DNA from 2 places in the Ligilactobacillus saerimneri genome. Region 2 is predicted to be linked to the other one. Evidence: predicted binding sites of a transcription regulator. Region 2 holds the regulator's gene; the other holds the start of a gene.
What was found. Region 2 encodes LexA, which represses DNA repair genes until DNA is damaged. Its sites were predicted from a motif close to CNAACANNTGTTNG; they were not measured.

Region 1 (10,582 bases), 280 kb from region 2:
GTGCTCGTTTGTATTATGTCATTTTCCAATGGCAGTATTACCGAGTGTATCCAAGTGAAATTTATCGTATCTGGGACGGTGGAATTGCTATTTACGGGGGCTTGATTGGAGCCTTCATTGTAGTGCTAGTTTTATGTAAACGCCAGGAGATTTCGGCGTGGTTAATGCTGGACGTTGTGGCCCCAACAGTTATCTTAGCGCAAGGAATTGGACGCTGGGGCAACTTTGTTAATCAAGAAGCCCATGGTAGAGCGACAAGTCGTTTCTTTTTACAAAGGTTGCATCTGCCAGAGTGGATTATCAATCAGATGCGGATCAATGGTGTATACTACCAGCCTACTTTTTTATATGAATCAGTCTGGGATATTTTGGGCTTTATCCTCCTTATTAGCTTGCGGCACCGACTACACTTATTCAAGCAGGGAGAAATTTTCTTGGCTTATCTTATCTGGTATGCACTCGGACGCTTCTTCATTGAAGGAATGCGGACGGATAGTTTGATGCTGGGGGCCTTGCGAGTATCACAATGGCTCTCCTTACTGCTCTTTATTGGAGCAATAATAGTTGGAGTTTGGCGGCGACGCAATGATCCTGCTTTAGCGTGGTATCTGGATGCTGAGGATTGATTTTTTCTAAATAAGAGCATATAATTTAGTCACTAACAAAAAGTAAGTTATAATTAAATTGAATTCAAGCGTGAAAGAGAGTGAAACGCATGGCAAACAAAAAATATGACGTGATTGTAATTGGGGCAGGTCCTGGTGGGATGACTGCAGCTTTGTACGCTTCACGCGCTAACTTATCAGTATTAATGCTTGATCGCGGTGTTTACGGTGGTCAAATGAATAATACTGCGGAAGTTGAAAACTATCCGGGCTTCAAGTCAATCTTAGGTCCAGATTTGGCCAAAGAAATGTATGATAGTTCAACACAATTTGGCGCAGAATATGCGTACGGGACGGTTACCGGAGTAACTGTCCAAGCGGACGGGACTAAGTTGGTTACAACAGAAGATGATACTTTTGAAACCAAGGCACTAATTATTGCTACTGGATCAGAGCACCGCAAATTAGGTGTTCCTGGCGAAGAAGAATATGGTGGCCGGGGTGTTTCGTACTGCGCGGTCTGCGACGGAGCTTTCTTTAGAAATAAAGATGTTGCAGTAGTCGGCGGTGGCGATTCAGCCATTGAAGAAGGGACTTATTTAGCACAAATCGTTGATAGTGTTAACGTTTTCCACCGGCGTGATCAACTGCGGGCACAAAAGATCTTGCAAGATCGTGCCTTTGCAAATGAAAAGATGCACTTTACATGGGATACGGTCGTAACTGAAATCGTTGGTGATGGGCAAAAAGTTACTGGAGTTAAGACCCATAATAAAAAGACAGGTGAAGACCGTGAAGTGCCAGTGGCAGCTGTCTTTATTTATGTTGGGATTTTACCAATCACTGAACCATTCAAGGATTTGGGGATCACTGACGAAGAAGGCTGGATTGTTACTGACGACCAGATGAAGACCAAGATTCCGGGGATCTTCGCTGTGGGGGATGTCCGCAAGAAGAACTTGCGTCAAATCACAACTGCTGTTGGTGATGGTGGTATTGCCGGACAACAAGCATTCAATTATATTGAAGAAACTAAATAACCAAGATGAATGACCAGCTGGGGAGAATTGTTTCTGCCTAGCTGGTTATTTTTTTGTGGAAATTTTATCGAGAAATAACTTGGAAAAATTAAATGAAATTTGACGTAAGAAGTTAGATTTAGGTGGTAGATACCCGGCATATAGTAAAATAGGTGCTAAATGAGGAAGAATATGATCAATACAGCGCATATTTATATATATGTCGGGTCTAAAAGGTAAAAAGAGATACTAGTGCGCAAATTAGATAATAAAAAATGATTTTAAATGAGAAACAACAGAGAAATAAGAAAACGCTACAAAAATATAGTATAATGATCGTGTCTTAATTGAATTGATGTGAGGAGCGATTTTTTTGAGCTGGAAAGATACATATCAAAAATGGAACGAATTTCAAGGTCTTGATCAGACTTTGCGGGCTGAACTAGATAGTTTAGCTGGCAACGATAAAGAACTAGAGGATGCTTTTTATACGCCGATGGAGTTTGGAACTGCAGGAATGCGGGGCGTCTTAGGCGTTGGCATCAACCGGATGAATATTTACACTGTGCGGCAAGCTACTGAGGGATTGGCACGATTTATGGATCAATTAGATGCTGTTACCCGGCAACGGGGGGTAGCGATTAGTTATGATTCGCGTCATGGTTCACGAGAATTTGCCTATGATTCAGCTCGGGTCTTGGGTGCGCACGGGATCCCGACTTATATTTTTGAAAGTTTGCGGCCTACACCCGAATTGTCATTTACTATTCGGCACCTGAATACCTACGCAGGGATCATGGTTACGGCTAGTCATAACCCTAAGCAGTACAACGGCTATAAGATTTATGGGGAAGATGGGGCACAGATGCCACCGAAGGAATCTGATTTGATTACTAAATATATCCGGAGCGTCGATGATCTCTTTATGATTAAATTGGCTGATCAGGAAGAATTACTGACCAATAACCTGATGACGATCATTGGCGATGAAGTCGACCGGGCTTATCTAGACCATGTTAAGACGGTTACGATTGATCATGATTTAGTTGCCCAAGAAGGGAAACAAATGAAGCTAATCTTCACGCCACTACATGGGACTGGGGCTAAGATTGGATCACAAGCTCTCCGGGAAGCGGGCTTTGAAGAATTTACTATGGTTCCAGAACAAGCACAACCAGATGGAGATTTTAGCACAGTAGCTAAACCTAATCCTGAAGATCCAGCTGCCTTTGATATGGCAATTGCTTTAGGCAAAAAGGAAGGGGCGGACCTGCTGATTGCGATTGACCCTGACGCCGACCGGTTGGGGGCTGCTGTTCGGCAACCTAACGGTGATTACCAATTATTAACTGGAAACCAAATCGCCGCCTTGCTGCTGGATTATATTTTGGCAGCTAAGCAGCGGCAGAACACCCTGCCAGCTAACGCGGCAGTGGTGAAGTCGATCGTTTCTAGTGAATTTGCCACGGCGATTGCAGACCACTATGGCGCCAAGATGATCAATGTATTAACTGGCTTTAAATTTATCGCTGAACAAATTAAAGAATACGAACAAACCCAAAACCATACCTTTGAATTTGGCTTTGAAGAAAGTTTTGGCTATTTAATCAAACCATTTGTGCGGGATAAGGATGCCATTCAATCTACTGTGATGTTGGCTGAAGTAGCAGCTTACTATAAGCACCAAGGCATGAACCTATATGATGGCTTACAAGCCTTGTTCAATAAGTATGGATATTTTGCTGAAAAGACAATCTCTCATGTTTTAGCTGGGGTTGAAGGGCCAGCTAAGATTGCTGCCATTATGGCTGACTTCCGGGCCAATGCGCCAGCAGCATTTGCTGGGGTAGCAGTGGCAGCTGTCGAAGATTTTGCTAGCGGCGAAAAGAAGTATGCCGATGGGCATGTTGAAATGATGACCTTGCCAAAAGCTAACGTCTTGAAGTATCTGTTGGCTGACGGCAGCTGGATTGCTGTTCGGCCTTCAGGAACTGAACCAAAGATCAAGTTCTATATTGGTGCTCAAGATAATACAGCGGCCGGTGTCCACGCCAAACGCCAATCCTTTGAAAAAGCAATTACGGAATTTTTGAATAAGTAGGTTTGCTCATAAGTATGGGTTGACTTAAAAAGCAGGGGCTCTATTTAATCCCCTGTTTTTTTGTGATTAAAAATGGATAAGGAACAATTAGAAGACAAAATTAATTAGAAAGTATGTTCGCTGTGGTAGAATTACCTTATGAATTATTTGTTACGGGAGTGAACATGATGATTACTAAGCGCGCTAACCGACCGTTTAAACTAGTGTCTAAGTATCAGCCGACTGGTGATCAACCCCAAGCGATTGCAACGCTCAGTCAGGGGATTTTAGCCGGAGAAAAAGCCCAAATTTTGTTGGGAGCCACTGGGACAGGGAAAACCTTTACAATTTCGAATGTAATTCAAAAAGTGAATAAGCCTACTTTAGTTTTGGCCCATAATAAGACTTTGGCTGGACAATTATATAGCGAATTTAAAGAATTTTTCCCTGATAATGCCGTCGAGTATTTTGTTAGTTACTACGATTATTATCAACCGGAAGCATACGTTCCTTCGAGTGATACCTATATTGAAAAAGATGCAAGTATTAATGACGAAATTGACCAACTGCGGCATTCAGCGACCAGCTCTTTGCTTGAGCGTAATGATGTGATCGTTGTAGCCTCGGTATCTTCCATTTTTGGTTTGGGGGATCCACGTGAGTATGCAGAGCACGCTCTTTCTTTACGCACTGGGCAGGAAATACCACGCGATCAGGTCTTGCGGGAATTGGTTGATATGCAGTTTGATCGCAACGACATCGATTTCCAGCGGGGACGGTTTAGAGTACGGGGAGACATTGTCGAACTGTATCCTGCTTCGCATGATGAGCGGGCTTTGCGGATTGAATTTTTTGGTGATGAAATTGATCGGATCCGGGAAATCGATCCTTTGACGGGAGAAGTCTTTGGCGATCGGGACCATATTGTGATTTTCCCAGCGACACACTTTGTTACGAACGATGCAACTTTGGAGACGGCAATCACAGGGATTGAGGCGGAACTAAAGGAACGGGTAGCGGAACTGACTGCGCAGGGGAAATTATTGGAAGCCCAACGTTTGCAACAACGGACAACTTACGACATTGAGATGCTACGCGAAGTCGGTTACTGCAATGGAATTGAGAATTATTCTCGTTTCATGGAAGGGCGTAAGGCCGGTGAACCGCCATATACTTTGCTAGATTTCTTCCCAGATGATTTCTTGATTGTAGTTGATGAATCACATGTAACGATGCCCCAGGTTCGGGGAATGTATAACGGTGATAAGGCTCGAAAACAGATGCTGATTGACTATGGGTTCAGACTTCCAAGTGCACTGGACAACCGGCCATTGACCTTGAGTGAATTTGAACGCCGGGTGCACCAAATCGTCTATATGTCAGCTACTCCTGGTCCGTATGAGCAAGAACAAACAGACCATGTGGTTGAGCAAATTATCCGACCAACAGGACTATTGGATCCAACGATTGAAGTCCGACCAGTGATGGGGCAAATGGAAGATTTGGTGGGAGAAATTAATCAAAGAGTAGCAAAAGACGAGCGGGTTTTTGTCACAACTTTGACTAAGAAAATGGCAGAAGATTTAACTGACTATTTCAAAGAACTAGGGATTAAGGTTAAGTACTTACACTCAGATATCAAGACTTTAGAGCGGACGGAGATCATCCGCGACTTACGGTTAGGAAAATTTGATGTTTTAATTGGGATCAACCTCTTGCGGGAAGGAATCGATGTACCAGAAGTATCATTGATTGCTATTCTTGATGCTGATAAAGAAGGTTTCTTGCGGAATGAACGTTCGTTGATTCAAACGATTGGCCGGGCTGCGCGGAATGCTCATGGGCATGTCATTATGTATGCCGATACTGTCACGGCTTCAATGCAAGCGGCAATTGATGAAACGAAAAGACGGCGGACACTACAAGAGCAATATAATCAGGAACATGGATTGGTACCACAGACAATCAAAAAACCAATTCGGGCAGCTATTTCACCGGTGACTAAGAGTGAAGCTGAGCGGGATGAACAAGCTAACTTGGCCGATATTAAATTCAATACGCTCAGCAAGGATGAGCAGCACCAGATTATTGCTAACTTGCAAAAGCAAATGAAAGAAGCAGCTAAAAAGCTGGACTTTGAAGAAGCGGCAGCATTACGGGACACAATTTTAGAATTACAATCTGAAGCTAAAAAATAATTTTAAGGGGGAAATGGTGTGGTACAGAATAAGATTAGTATTCGGGGAGCACGTGAGCATAATTTGCAAAACGTTAACCTCGATATTCCCAAGAACAAGCTCGTAGTTATGACGGGTCTTTCCGGTTCGGGGAAGAGTTCGCTAGCATTTGATACGCTGTATGCCGAAGGACAACGGCGGTATGTTGAGAGTTTATCTTCATATGCACGACAATTTTTAGGCCAGATGGATAAACCAGATGTTGATTCTATTGATGGTCTGTCACCGGCAATTTCGATTGATCAAAAGACAACTTCTAAGAATCCCCGTTCGACTGTGGGGACAGTAACGGAGATTAATGATTATTTCCGTTTGTTATGGGCTCGGGTCGGAACTCCGATCTGTCCCAACGATGGGCATGTAATTGAAAGCCAATCACCTGAACAGATGGTTGACCGGGTATTACAACTGCCAGAGCGGACGCGGATGCAAATTATGGCTCCGGTTGTCCGCGCTAAGAAAGGCCAACATAAAAACTTACTGGCTAAGATTAAGCGGGAAGGCTTTGTTCGGTTAATTATTGATGGTGAACCCCATGAGATTGAAGAAGACATTGAACTAGACAAAAACAAGAAGCATGATATTGCAGTGGTTGTTGATCGGATCATCCTCAAAGAGGGAGTTCGGTCCCGGTTGTTTGATTCATTTGAAGCAGCCCTGAAACTAGCCGGAGGTTATGTAGCTGTTGATATTATCGGGGGCGAAACCCTGCAGTTTTCAGAATATTTTGCTTGCCCTTACTGTGGCTTTACGATCGGGGAATTGGAACCGCGGCTGTTCTCGTTCAATGCTCCGTTTGGAGCTTGTCCCGACTGTGATGGATTAGGGGAAAAGCTGGAGGTAGACTTTGACTTAGTCGTGCCTGACCCAAGCAAAACCCTGAATGAGGGTGCATTAGCACCATGGAGTTCAACTTCTTCAAAGTATTATCCAACGATGCTTCAGCAAGCATGTGCTGAGTTTGAAATTGATATGGACACACCGTTCAATGAACTTCCCCAGGCGCAACGAGACCTAATCCTTTATGGGAGTGGGGACAAGACCTTCCATTTCCATGTGTTGTCAGATTTTGGTGGGATTAAAGATGTTGATATGGCATTTGAAGGAATTATGAATCTCATCGACCGCCGCTACCGCAATTCTGCTAGTGACTTCACTACTAATAACATGCGGCAGTATATGACGAGCTTGACTTGTCAAACTTGTCAAGGTTACCGCTTAAATCCCAAAGCGTTAGCTGTCAAGATTGCGGGAAAGCATATCGGGGAAGTGTCCGACCTAGCTATTGGTGCTAGTTTAACCTTCTTTAAGCATTTGGAATTTAGCGATCAGAAACAAGAGATTGCTCGACCAATTCTCAAAGAAATAATCGACCGCTTGACTTTCTTAGAAAATGTGGGCTTAGATTACTTAACGTTGAGTCGTTCCGCCCGGACTCTTTCTGGGGGTGAAGCCCAACGGATTCGGTTAGCAACCCAGATTGGATCGAACCTTTCCGGGGTAATGTATATTCTCGATGAACCATCGATTGGTTTGCACCAACGCGACAATGATCGGCTGATTGCATCCCTCAAGAAGATGCGTGATCTCGGTAATACCTTGATTGTGGTTGAACATGACGAAGATACAATGCGGGCAGCGGATTATATTGTTGACATGGGTCCAGGAGCTGGCGAATTAGGGGGTAAAGTTATGGCTGCCGGGACCCCCAAACAGGTAGCCCGGTCCCGGCGTTCTTTAACTGGGCAGTACTTAGCAGGCAAAAAGTATATTCCGATCCCGGCGCACCGACGTGAAGGTAATGGTAAAGTAATCCGTGTGTTAGGAGCTGCTGCCAATAATTTGCAGCAGATTGATGTTACTTTTCCATTAGGGAAATTCATTGCGGTAACGGGAGTATCTGGTTCAGGTAAATCAACCCTGGTTAACCTAATTTTGAAGCGGGCCCTAGCTCAAAAATTGAACGGTAACTCAGCCAAGCCTGGAAAGTATCAGCGCTTAGAAGGGATTGAAAATATCGACAAAATCATCGATATTGACCAAAGCCCAATTGGGCGGACACCGCGTAGTAATCCGGCGACCTATACCGGGGTTTTTGATGATATTCGTGGTTTATTTGCCCAGACTAACCAGGCCAAAATGCGGGGTTATACTAAGGGACGTTTCTCCTTTAATGTTAAAGGTGGTCGGTGTGAAGCCTGCAAGGGTGATGGTATCATCAAAATTGAAATGAACTTCTTGCCGGATGTCTATGTCCCATGTGAAGTATGTCACGGGACACGGTATAATTCGGAAACTTTGGAAGTAGAATATAAAGGGAAAACAATCGCTGATGTGTTGAACATGACAGTGAGTGAAGCGTTGAAATTCTTTGCAGCAATTCCTAAAATTCGGCGGAAACTCCAAACGATTGCTGATGTTGGACTAGGGTATGTTCATTTAGGTCAATCAGCAACAACCCTTTCTGGGGGGGAAGCTCAACGGATGAAGTTAGCATCAGAATTGCACAAGCAATCAAATGGCAAAACCTTTTATATTTTGGATGAACCGACTACCGGCCTTCATGCTGATGATATTAAACGGTTGTTAACCGTGTTAGAACGGCTAGTGGATAAAGGCAATACAGTCTTAGTAATTGAGCACAACCTGGATGTAATCAAGACTGCTGATTACTTGATTGATCTTGGCCCGAACGGGGGTGAAGGCGGCGGGCAAATCGTCGCCCTAGGGACACCGGAAGAAGTTGCTCAAGAACCAGCAAGTTATACCGGCCAGTACCTGCAGCGGGTTTTAGCTACAGGGCACTACGAAAAAAATAACTAGCGGCACTATGAAGGGAGGTTGAACGCAGAACTATTTTCTGGTCAGCCTCTTTTTGCTTACGCAAGTTATTCCAGAATGATCCAGAGAAAATTAAAAGTGGTCAACGTGAGTGATTACACCAATGACTGCAACTCACTTTTTTAAAGGGAATGTGGTATACTTCAATGATGATATTACAGGGGAGGTAGCAGGGAGTTGCTACCGCTTGCGAAGAAGACATTTAATTTATAGGACGGTAAGGTGAGAAAATGACAGCAAATTATCGGAGTGTCTTTGATATTATTGGCCCAACAATGATCGGACCTTCCAGTTCCCATACTGCGGGGGCGGTCAAGATCGGGCGGGCAGCCCGCAAGATATTTGTGGGCCAATTTCACACCGTTCAAGTTGACTACTATGAATCATTTGCAGCAACGCATAAAGGGCACGGGACCGACTATGCAATCATTGCTGGAGTTTTAGGTTTTAAAGAAGACGATCCGCGGGTTCCTGATGCAGTTACAATTGCACGGGACCGGGGGATTAAGATTGTTTTCATTGAGCATACCATTCCTAGCCCAATTGGACACCCCAATACGGCGATTGTGACGCTTGAAGGGCACCACGAAAAAATCAAGCTGGCAGGTTGTTCAATTGGGGGTGGAACGATAGAAGTTCGGCAAATAGAACTTTTAGGACAAAGAATTAAACTTCGCGGGCCATTACCAACTTTAGTTTGTATGGGACCACGTAAGAATTTGTTATTAGCTGAAGAAAAATTAAAGAATGAACATATCAATGTTCTTCATAAGCGACTTTCGAAGTTTAAATATGAGTTTATTCAGGAATTGAATACAGATAAGTTAACTCCGCCGCAAACACTAAATAAGTTGGCACAGATGTGTTCACGGATAATCGAATTATAGAGAGGTAATGGCGATGTATCAGACGGTAGCAGATTTAATTGCAGCTGCAGAACGACAGCACCAGCCCTTATGGCGCTTAGTGCTTGACCAAGAAATGGAATATAGTAAGCAACCAGAAGCGGCAATTATGGAACGGATGCGGGGACAACTGCGGGTAATGGAAGAAGCGGCCCGTAAAGGAGCTGCAGGGGTTCAGTCACCAACTGGATTAAGTGGTGGTGACGCCGCAAAGATCAAACGTTACCGCGAAAATGGTGGCGGGTTAGCGGGAGATACCATGCTTTGGGCGATTCAAAATGCGATCGCAACTAATGAGGTTAATGCTGCTATGGGAGTGATTTGTGCCACGCCAACAGCGGGATCGTCCGGAACAATCCCCGGTACTTTGTTTTCCTTAGATCAACGTTTCCACTATACGGATGATGAAAAAGTTCACTTTTTGCTAACTGCGGGAGGCTTTGGGATGATTACCGCTAATAATGCAATGATCGCCGGAGCGACTGGAGGTTGTCAGGCTGAAGTAGGCAGTGCATCGGCGATGGCAGCTGCAGCTGCAGTTGAAATCAATGGTGGGACACCGCGGCAATCAGCAGAGGCTTTTGCGATGGCAATGAGTAACCTTTTAGGTTTGGTTTGTGACCCAGTAGCAGGTTTGGTTGAATTACCGTGTGTCAAACGCAATGTTGCTGGTGCAGTTAATGCTTTAGCGGCGGCGGACATGGCTCTGGCAGGGATCTCAAACCGAATCCCAGCCGATGAAGTAATTGATGCAATGCGCCGTATTGGCAAACAGATGCCGGCTTCGTTGCGGGAAACCGGGCGAGGCGGAATTGCGACTACGCCGACAGCCTTGAAAATGAAGATGCGAATTTTTGGCGAAGATGTCACTAATGAAGATGATGGCGCCGTAAAA
Region 2 (10,582 bases):
TCACCTTGGTGACCTTCGATCACTGCATCAGCCATCTTAGCTGTGATCAAACGAACGGCACGAATTGCATCGTCGTTTGATGGGATCTTAACGTCGATTTCATCTGGATCAGCGTTAGTGTCAACCATAGCAACAATAGGAATGTTAAGCTTTTGTGCTTCCTTAACAGCAATCCGTTCCTTACGTGGATCCACGATGAACAATGCATCTGGAATCCGTGGCATATCTTCAATACCACCTAAGAACTTTTCAAGACGATCGCGTTCCTTGATTAACTTAGCAACTTCCTTCTTTGGCAATACGTCAAAAGTACCATCTTCAGCCATAGCCTTGATTTCCTTCAAACGCTTAATCCGCTTTTGGATAGTCTTCCAGTTAGTCAAAGTACCACCAAGCCAACGGTGATTTACGAAGAATTGACCAGCACGCTTTGCTTCTTCTTCGATTGCATCTTGTGCTTGCTTCTTAGTACCAACAAACAATACGATACCACCGTTTGCTGCTACATCCTTAACATAATCATATGCTTGGTCGATCAACTTCACAGTCTTTTGTAAGTCGATAATATAGATACCGTTACGTTCTGTGAAGATGAAAGGCTTCATCTTAGGGTTCCAACGACGTGTTTGGTGACCGAAGTGGACACCAGCTTCAAGTAATTGTTTCATGGTAATAACTGCCATTACAATTTACCTCCAAAAAAATAGTTTTTATCCTCCTCCACATTCAACGGCCAAAAGACTTGAACTAATCAAGCACTCTTTTTCCATCCTGTGGAGTGTGATTTTCGTGCATCACAGCACTCATTCAAGTATACTTAATAAAATATCTCCTGGCAACAATTTGTGCTTCATTTTTATGATATTTTGAGTAAATGTAATCAATTTGTCAAAATCATCCATAAATAATAACTCCTATATCTTGACTTTATGCTGCCGTAAGTAAGCTAACTTTTTCTGGCGCGACTGGTGTTTAAACTGATACTCTGCCTTCAGTGCTGATGATTTATCTGCAAAATTTTCATGATATATCATTTGGACTGGGCGGCGACTCCGCGTATATTTAGCTCCCTTTCCTTGATTATGCATCAATAGCCGATGTTCTAAGTCGGTAGTATAACCGCCATACAGTGTTCCATCTGCACAAAGCAACACATAAAAGTACGCCTCATTTTTCTTCCCCATACAAAATCCTCTTTACTTCAGCTGTGTATTCATTCATTTCATTATATGTGATTAGGGGTGGCAAGAAATGGATTCCACCTTTCTTACCATCTTTAAGTGCTTCGATTAACACAATGTTAGCTTCCCGATCCTTTTTGGGGTGCACTAATTGAACCCGTTTGGGTTGAAGCTTATTTTCCTCCATATAATAAAAAATCTCACCCAATCGTTCAGGCCGATGGACAAAGAATGCTCGACCATTACTCTTTAACAGGCGTCCTGCCATCTTAATTGTTTGTTCTAATGTAACTTTAAGTTCGTGACGAGCAATGGCCAAATACTCATTAGGATTCTTTTGACTGGCAGGCAAATCAACAAAATAAGGGGGATTACATGTCACATTGGCAACACTTCCTGGCTGGATATATGCCAGACAATCATTCAAGTCAATGTTCAAAACCTGCATCCGATCATCCAAACGATTAAGGACCACACTTCGCTGTGCCATATCTGCCAACCGCTCTTGAATTTCTACGGCATATATAGGTCCTTGAACTTTTGTACTAAGAAATAAACTTACAGCTCCATTTCCAGCGCAGAGGTCAACTGTTACTGCGCGCGCATTTCTAATCGGATTGGCAAAGTGTGCCAACAAAACTGCATCTAGTGAAAAAGCGAATACCTCTGCGCTTTGAATAATATCAATGTCTTGTGCGTGTAAACGGTCAATACGTTCACTCGCCTTCAATAAGTCTTTGTTCATTCATTATTCCTCTGTGTAGTTATTATTGTTTATACCAACTATTCAACTATTATTTTAGCATGCTAAAATATTCACCAATTAATATGCTGGTTAAAGCCCCTATTGCTTTTAATGACTAAATCTTGCATACTTAAACCATTAAGAAAGGATGATGAAGATACAATGTTTTATTCTTTCGTTAGGGGGCTTTGTCGTTTCCTGCTTGCTCTGATCAACGGCAACGCCCACTACCTGAATCGTGAAAAACTTCCCGAAGGAAACTATATCTTAGTCGGACCACATAGAACATGGTTTGATCCAATTTACTTTGCGTTAGCCGCAGCTCCCAAGAAATTTAGCTTTATGGCAAAAAAAGAACTATTTGCCAATCCTATCCTCCGTTGGATTCTCACTCGGGCTAATGCTTTCCCAGTAAATCGTCAGGATCCTGGTCCTTCAGCGATCAAAATTCCTGTTAAAAGTCTGCGCAAATCTGATCTGTCTTTGATTATGTTTCCGTCAGGAACCCGGCATTCGCAAGAGTTAAAGGGTGGCGTTACGCTAATCGCTAAACTTAGTGGCAAACCTATTGTTCCTGCTGTCTATCAAGGACCACTGACTTTCAAGCGATTATTTAGTCGTAAACGGGTAACTGTTGCATTTGGGGAACCAATTTATCTTGATCGTAAACGTAAGCTGGATGCTGCTTACCAACAAGAGATCATTCAGCAAATGGAACAACAATTTGTCCAGTTAGATCACGCTATTGATCCAAACTTTCATTATACTGACCCACACCCTAAAAAATAGTGCTAAATTTCCAACTTTGTGTAGCTATATAGTTAGCACATAGAGATTAATCATTTGCCAAAAGTTAAAGAAAGGCTGGCGAGAAAACAATGTTTCTCCCAGCCTTTTTGTTACTTATCATTCTTACCATAGTTGCTCTTCATAGAGTTAACCATTTGGCGTAACTTCTTTTCAGATGGCTTTTGCCCCATTTGAATCATCATTGTTCGTAACATTTGTTCGTTGATTGGTGGATTGTTCTTCAAATAGTTTTCCTGTGCCCGCCGAGCAACAAAGAAACCAATTACAGTTCCGGCAATCAATGCAATAATAACTAATACGATCCAGACTCCTGTTGACATGTCCTAGCTCCTTTCCACTTTCTTCCCTACAATTTTACAAAAAATTAGCAAAAAAATAAAGCGCCGATAATATTTAATCGCGCTCATCAAATACCTAATCTTCCCGCAACCCTTTTTTTCGCTGAATATCACGAAGCTTAGTTGGGGTAACTTCATTGCCTTCATCATCATAAACACGTAACATTTCGATTCGATCACGAAAACCTTGACGGAATAACCGCAAATAGCGTTGTCGCAATTCCTTTTGCTCAGCTGATTCAGCTTCTGTTAACCCATTAGCTTTTTTCTTACGTGCAAGTTCATTAATTCGATCTATTAATTCTTGTGGAATACCATTATTTTCTGCCATAGTGCTCCTCCTTTATCGTTTTTAATCATACCTAAAAATTACTATGATTTCAAACTACAAGCGAACGTTAGTTTGAAAAATTAATTTTTTTATGCTAAAATGAAAAAAATACTACTGATTGAGGTGTCATAAATGACCAAAGCATCAGAGAAGCGTCAGTTGGCCGTGCTCCAATATATTTATGACTGTGTTGAAGAACGAGGATATCCACCTACCGTTCGTGAAATTGGTAAGGTGGTTAATCTTTCCTCCACTTCAACCGTTCACGGTCACTTATCGAAATTAGAAAAAAAAGGATTAATCAAACGTGATCCAACCAAACCACGAGCAATCGAAGTGACTGCTCAAGGTAGAGAAAAACTTGGTGTGACTACAACAGCCACACCTGATAACTTCATCCCTCAAATTGGTACCGTCACAGCTGGTGAACCCATCCTAGCAGAACAAAATGTCGACGGCTTTTTCCCGTTGCCACCAGATATTGAAGACAATAATGATCTTTTTATGCTCACTATCAAAGGAGAAAGCATGATTAATTGTGGCATCCTAAACGGTGATCAAGTCATCGTCCGGCGCCAAAGCACAGCTGACAATGGCGATATCGTTATTGCCATGACTGATCTTAATGAAGCAACTTGTAAGCGATTCTTTCTTGAAGACGGGTATATTCGCCTTCAACCGGAAAATGATTCATTCGAACCGATTATCCTGTCTGATGTGACTATATTAGGCAAGGTCATCGGACTTTACCGTAATATGCTATATTAACGAAATTTAAAAGGCTGTGAGAAAATTCGGTTTTCTCACAGCCTTTTATTTGTTTGCTCACTAAATAACACATAGATAACAGAGAAAATGACCGCAAATCTAGTAGCTAAGTACAAACAAAGGTCACCATACTTTGCACCAACCATCGTCCTAGTTTAGCTCAACGCCTTGTTGTGGAAGCTATTTATTTAATTCCGTGTTTGCTGACGAATTTCTTCTGCCATGCGCAACAACTCTACCGCATGACTTCGCGTTAGTTCAGTAACCTCCGCTCCAGACAACATCCGTGCTAACTCATCAACTCTTTCAGCTGGTGTTAGCTTATGAATACTTGTCTCAGTCCGCCCATTAATGACTTTTTTCTCAATATGGTATTGATGATCAGATATTGCAGCAACCTGAGGAAGATGTGTGATGCAAAGAACCTGCGAATAATGTGCCACTTGACTAATCTTTTCGGCTATTGCTTGTGCAACTCTTCCAGAAACACCAGTATCCACTTCATCAAAAATGATTGACGTAACTCCTTGATGTTGCGCGAAAATTGTTTTTAAGGCCAACATTATACGCGATAGTTCCCCTCCTGAAGCAATTTTGGCAAGCGGCCCCATATTTTCACCTGGATTTGTCTGAATATAAAATTCAACTTGGTCAATTCCATTAGGTGTAAGATCTGTTGGGGACATAAATTTAACTGCGAAAACAGCTTTATCCATGTAAAGTGCTTGTAGTTGACGATGAACTTCTGTTTCTAGTTCGTGGGCAACATGTTCTCGTTGTGTATGGAGTTTCTTAGCCATGTCCAAAGCTTCTTTATGAGCCTGAGCATTTGCTTCTTTCAGGTCAGTCGATTCAGCTCCTGCTTGTTGCATCTCATCCAATTCGGTCTTAATTTTATGATAATAGGTTAAAATTTGCGGAATGTCATCACCATATTTGCGTTTGAGCATACTGATAGTTTCCAAACGTTGTTCTACCTCATCTAAACGATTAGGATCCCACTCCATATCACTCAGTTCACCTGAAATATCATGGGCAATATCCTGCAAGTTATAGAAGGCATCAGAAATCTTATTATAAATTGTAGCTAGTTCAGATGAATATTCCTGGGCTTCTTCCAGAGCATCCATCGCAACGCCTAATTTACCAACCACATCTTCTTCATCATTTGTTAGTGTTTGGTAGCTTGCTTCAAGGGCGGTATGGATTGTCTGAAAATTATCTAACTTAACCTTCTCTTCTTGGAGACGTTCCTCTTCATCAGTCTGAAGATTTGCAGCCTCGATCTCATCAATTTGAAATTGGAGCATATCTAAGCGCTGCGCCCATGCTTTTTCGTTACGCTCCATCCGCTCCAGCAGATCTTTTTGTTTTAAAAAAATATGATATTTATTCCGATATTCCTCAGCTAAAACAGCAATTTGCGGTTCATATTCATCAAGTAGACCCAAGTGTCGCTCAGGATGCATTAGTTCCTGATGTTCATTTTGTCCATGAATGTCAATCAACGTTTCGCCTACACGCCGTAACGTCGTGAGATTTACCATGATCCCGTTGATACGACAGATATTGCGTCCACTCCGATACAAATCACGTTCTAAAATAAGCCCATCTGATGAATATTCGATCCCTAAATCTGCCAGTAAATCTAAAGTTGCCGACTTTTCTGGAAGCGTAAACAGTCCTTGAATAACTGCTTTTGTAGCTCCCTTTCGAATATATTCGCTCGCACCACGACTACCAGCTAAAAGGCCTAGGGCATCAATGATGATCGACTTTCCGGCCCCAGTTTCCCCGGTTAACACTGTCATCTGAGATTGAAAAGCAACGTCCATCTTTTCAATAATTGCAAAATCACGAATCGTTAGCTCTTGTAACATAACTCTCCTCCTGCTACAGCATCATGAAACCAAGCGAATAATCTCATGATAAATTTTGCGTGCTTCACTTGCGGTACGCATAAAAATCATAATTGTATCATCGTCATCCAATGTTGCGAAAAAGCCTGGATACTCCATCTTCTCGACTAAACCGGATACAATTGGCCCATTGCCTGGTAAAACTTTTATGACACACAGCTTATCATTGTAATCTGCTAGGACAAAAACATCACGCAAAACTTCTTGCAACTTCTGCTCTGCGTTACTTGTATGCTCATGCGGTAAAATGTAGCGGTACTTCCCCCCTACTACTGGCAGTTTCATTAACTGCAACTCATTGATATCCCGTGACACAGTTGCTTGCGTCACCTTGACTTTGTGCTCTAACAAAAGTTGCACGAGTTCTTCTTGACGGTAAATTTCATTATTAGTAATTAATTCTTTGATCAATTTTTGCCGATCATGCTTATTCATAACTCTCACCGCCTCGCTTAATCTTTATGGTTTCAATGTTGCTTGCGCTTGCTTGACCACTGTTGCCAGGTCAATTTCTGGTGCAATTGTCCCTTCAGCAGTGGTCCGTGCAACTAGGTGCGCTAAAAACTCAATATTCCCTTCACCGCCAGTAATAGGTGAAAAGTCTAGTCCTTGAACATCATATCCATTGGCAACTGCAAAAGAAACAATCTCTTGCAGAACTTCCAAATGTGTTTGTGGATCGCGAACAATTCCGTGCTTCCCTACTTTTTCTCGTCCAGCTTCGAACTGAGGTTTTATTAATGCAACAACATCCCCGTTCTCTTTGAGAATAGAATGTAAATTAGGCAGAATCAAACGTAATGAAATGAAACTAACATCAATTGTTGCAAAATCAGGCTGCCCATGTGTGAAATCTTCTGGTTTAGAATAGCGGAAATTAGTATTTTCCATAACAACTACCCGCGGATCCTGCCGCAGTTTCCAAGCTAATTGATTTGTTCCTACATCAAGAGCATAGCTTAGGGTTGCGCCATTTTGTAAGGCAACATCGGTAAACCCACCGGTAGATGAACCAATATCCAAAACATGCTTATCTTTGATTTCTACCTCAAACACTTTCAGAGCTTTGGCTAACTTTAAGCCACCGCGACTAACATAGGGCATCTTTTTCCCTTTAAAATGCAATTTAATCGCCGGGTCTATCTTTTGGCCCGGTTTATCCAAACGTTCTTCGTTCTCGCCTAAGATTTCGCCGGCCATAACTGCACGCTTAGCCTGTTCCCGCGTGTCAAATAAGCCTTGTTGAACTAATAAAACATCAACTCGTTCTTTTTTCATACTTTACCTCTTGAAATACTCTAAAAATTCATTTAATGTGCTTGGTTCTTGTCCCGTAATCTGCTCTAACTGCAACAAGTCAGACCGACAAATGGCTACCATCTTTGTTAAGTGTTCTTGTGCTCCCGCAAGTCCTAACAATCCTGGATAAGTATTTTTATTGTGCGCTTGATCCTTATGAACTTTCTTGCCCATCTTAGCTGTTGTTGAAACTACATCCTGGATATCATCATAAATTTGAAAGGCTAGCCCAAAGTTTAACCCAAAATGCGCCACTATTTCTTTTACTGTTGGGGGTTGAGCAGCTAAAATCGCACCCGCTTCACAAGCATACTGTAACAATGCCCCTGTCTTTCCTTCGTGAACCAATTGCAATTCAGCCAAAGTTAGTTGCTCTTGTTCCCCTAAAATATCGCCAACTTGACCGCCTACCATCCCCTGTGCACCGGCTGCCAACGCTAATTTATGCGTCAACTCAACAATTACTGCTGGGGCCAAGGAAATAGTTGACAACCGCTCAAAAGTAGTTGTCAACAAACCATCGCCCGCTAAGACCGCCATTGCTTGTCCAAACACTTTATGATTAGTTGGTTTTCCGCGGCGTAAATCATCGTTATCCATCTCGGGTAAATCATCATGAATTAGCGAATACGTATGAATCATCTCAATGCACGCAGCAACATCAATATCGGTCGTTGTCACTTCGCCTGTAAAGTATTCTTTAAAAGCCAAAGTTAACAATGGTCTAATTCGCTTACCTCCAGCATCAAGAGAATAGCGCATAGCTTCTTGTAATTTAAGTGGTGCTTGCAATGTTGCTAAATATTGATCCATTGCTTGCTCTAATTGGTCAATTTGATCGCTCATTTTTCCACTAGCATTAGTCATTTTCTTCGCCACTATCCCGACTAAATTCAATTTCATTACCCTGAGCATCAATCACCTTTGCTACAGTTCGTTCTGCTTGGTCGAGGGTCTTCTTTAGATCCGCACTTAGCTTAACTCCCTTTTCAAATTGGGTTAAAGCCTCTTCTAATGGAACATCGCCTCGTTCTAATTGCGAAACAATCGCTTCCAATTGTTGCATTTTCTGTTCAAATGTTAATTCCTCTGCCACTATTTTTCAGCTCCCTTAATTTTTCTTACCTCTACATCTGCTGACCCATCTTGAAAATGAAGGCTGAGTTTTTCTCCAACGTTAAGCTGACTAACCGTTTTAATCACTTGATTATCTTTCTTAACATAAGTATAACCCCGGCCTAAAACTTTAAGTGGGCTCAACATATCCAATGAAGTAACCGCCTGGTATAGCCGATCCTGGTGCTGCTTGAGATATGCATTCATTCCAGTACCTAGATTGGTTGCAAGAGTGTTGTACTTGTTAGTTGCTAATTCTAATTGCTGTTGTGGACTAGCCGCCTGTATTCTCCCCTGCAAGCTAATCAGCTCTGTTTTTCTTTGAGCCAAACAGTGTTTGAAATTTTGCTTTAGACTATTATCTAAATAATCAACCTTTTGTAAATAACTATCGTATAACCGCCCCGGTTGCTTAAAAATATACGATTGCTGAATTTTCTGCCAATTACGTAAGTGCTGTTGCAATACCATATGGATTATATTAAATAAGGTTTGCTGATTACGAACAATCTGAATAAGCACTTCTTCCAAAACAGGAGTTGCCAACTCGGCCGCTGCTGTTGGCGTAGCAGCCCGCCGGTCGGCTACTAAGTCCGCAATCGTTGTATCGGTCTGATGTCCAACTGAAGATATGACTGGAATAGCACTAGCAAAAATAGCTCGCGCAACTTTTTCTTCATTAAATGGCCAGAGATCTTCAATTGAACCCCCACCACGCCCGATGATAATCGTATCGAAATCACCACGCAGGTTGACTTCTTTCAGGCGTGCTACTAAGCTGTCAGCTGCTCTTTCTCCCTGGACTTCAGCTGGAAAAAGAACAATCTGTGCAATGGGATACCTTCTACGAGTTGTCGTAATAATATCTTTAATTACTGCTCCGCTCGGACTTGTAATAACAGCTATCCGCTGGGGAAATTGTGGAATAACTTTTTTGGGGGCAGAGAACAAACCTTCTTGCTCTAACTTGTGCTTAAGTTGCTCATAAGCTTGGTACAGGGCCCCAACCCCATCTGGTTCCATTGTTTTAATATAAAACTGGTACCTACCTGATGCTTCATAAACATCTACATAGCCACTAACCAGCACCTTCATTCCTTCTTCAGGAACAAATTTGATCTTATTAAAATCACTCGCAAACATGACAACGTCGATTTTAGCCCGCTCATCTTTAAGGCTAAAATATTGGTGCCGGGATCGTAACCTAAAATTTGAAATTTCACCACTTAGATATATTTTTCCTAAGTATGGGTCGGCCGTAAATTTACGCTTAATATATTTGTTTAATAACGAAACCGTTAAGTATCTATCACTCATAATTTTAACTTCTCTCTGCAAACTCTACGGTTTGTTGCATTAGCATCGCAATCGTCATTGGTCCAACACCACCAGGAACAGGAGTTAAATATGACGCATGGTCTAACATGTCATCGCGCTTAACATCTCCAACCAGCTTACCTTCTGCATTATGATTCATTCCGACATCAACCACTACAGCGCCAGGTTTAACGAAATCCTTGGTAACAAACTCACCCCGACCAATTGCTACGACCAGAATATCTGCTTGCCGCGTTATTGCCGCTAAATTCTGGGTCTTACTATGAGTGATTGTTACTGTTGCATCATGGTTGATCATCAGGGCTGCCATTGGTCGCCCAACGATATTAGAACGCCCAATAATCACGACATTTTTGCCGGCAACTTCAATATCATATGCTGCCAATAGTTCCATGATACCGCGTGGAGTACAAGGCAAGGCTTGCGGTGTTCCCATAAATAATTGCCCCACATTCATTGGGTGAAAACCATCAACATCTTTTAGGGGGGAGATAGCCTGTGTAACTACTTTTTCATCTATTTGTTGGGGAAGGGGCAACTGCACTAAGATTCCATGAACTTTTGGATCTTGGTTATATTGATCAATCAAAGCCAATAATTCATCTTGACTAGTTGTTACAGGAAGATGTAAATCTACAGCCTCAATTCCCACTTCAGTAGCCGCTCTTTTCTTATTTCTGACATACACAGCACTTGCTGAGTTATCTCCTACCATGATTACTACTAACCGTGGAATG

Region 1: uvrB (excinuclease ABC subunit UvrB) is a predicted target of LexA. The motif match lies at 3,832-3,845, and genes of this name have one in related genera.

What each region holds. Positions count from the first base shown of each region.
Region 1 covers NZ_CP144759.1:378,554-389,135, forward strand. The annotation lists gene lgt (prolipoprotein diacylglyceryl transferase) at 1-626, shown strand, start outside; gene trxB (thioredoxin-disulfide reductase) at 716-1,645, shown strand; gene V3C97_RS01790 (phospho-sugar mutase) at 1,998-3,725, shown strand; gene uvrB (excinuclease ABC subunit UvrB) at 3,893-5,902, shown strand; gene uvrA (excinuclease ABC subunit UvrA) at 5,921-8,764, shown strand; gene V3C97_RS01805 (serine dehydratase beta chain) at 9,013-9,669, shown strand; gene sdaAA (L-serine ammonia-lyase, iron-sulfur-dependent, subunit alpha) at 9,683-10,582, shown strand, end outside.
Region 2 covers NZ_CP144759.1:654,690-665,271, reverse strand. The annotation lists gene rpsB (30S ribosomal protein S2) at 1-683, opposite strand, end outside; gene V3C97_RS03235 (GIY-YIG nuclease family protein) at 915-1,184, opposite strand; gene V3C97_RS03230 (tRNA1(Val) (adenine(37)-N6)-methyltransferase) at 1,168-1,926, opposite strand; gene V3C97_RS03225 (1-acyl-sn-glycerol-3-phosphate acyltransferase) at 2,089-2,715, shown strand; gene V3C97_RS03220 (YneF family protein) at 2,826-3,056, opposite strand; gene V3C97_RS03215 (DUF896 domain-containing protein) at 3,151-3,405, opposite strand; gene lexA (transcriptional repressor LexA) at 3,538-4,173, shown strand; gene recN (DNA repair protein RecN) at 4,362-6,053, opposite strand; gene V3C97_RS03200 (ArgR family transcriptional regulator) at 6,075-6,527, opposite strand; gene V3C97_RS03195 (TlyA family RNA methyltransferase) at 6,552-7,370, opposite strand; gene V3C97_RS03190 (polyprenyl synthetase family protein) at 7,374-8,258, opposite strand; gene V3C97_RS03185 (exodeoxyribonuclease VII small subunit) at 8,251-8,487, opposite strand; gene xseA (exodeoxyribonuclease VII large subunit) at 8,487-9,824, opposite strand; gene folD (bifunctional methylenetetrahydrofolate dehydrogenase/methenyltetrahydrofolate cyclohydrolase FolD) at 9,829-10,582, opposite strand, start outside.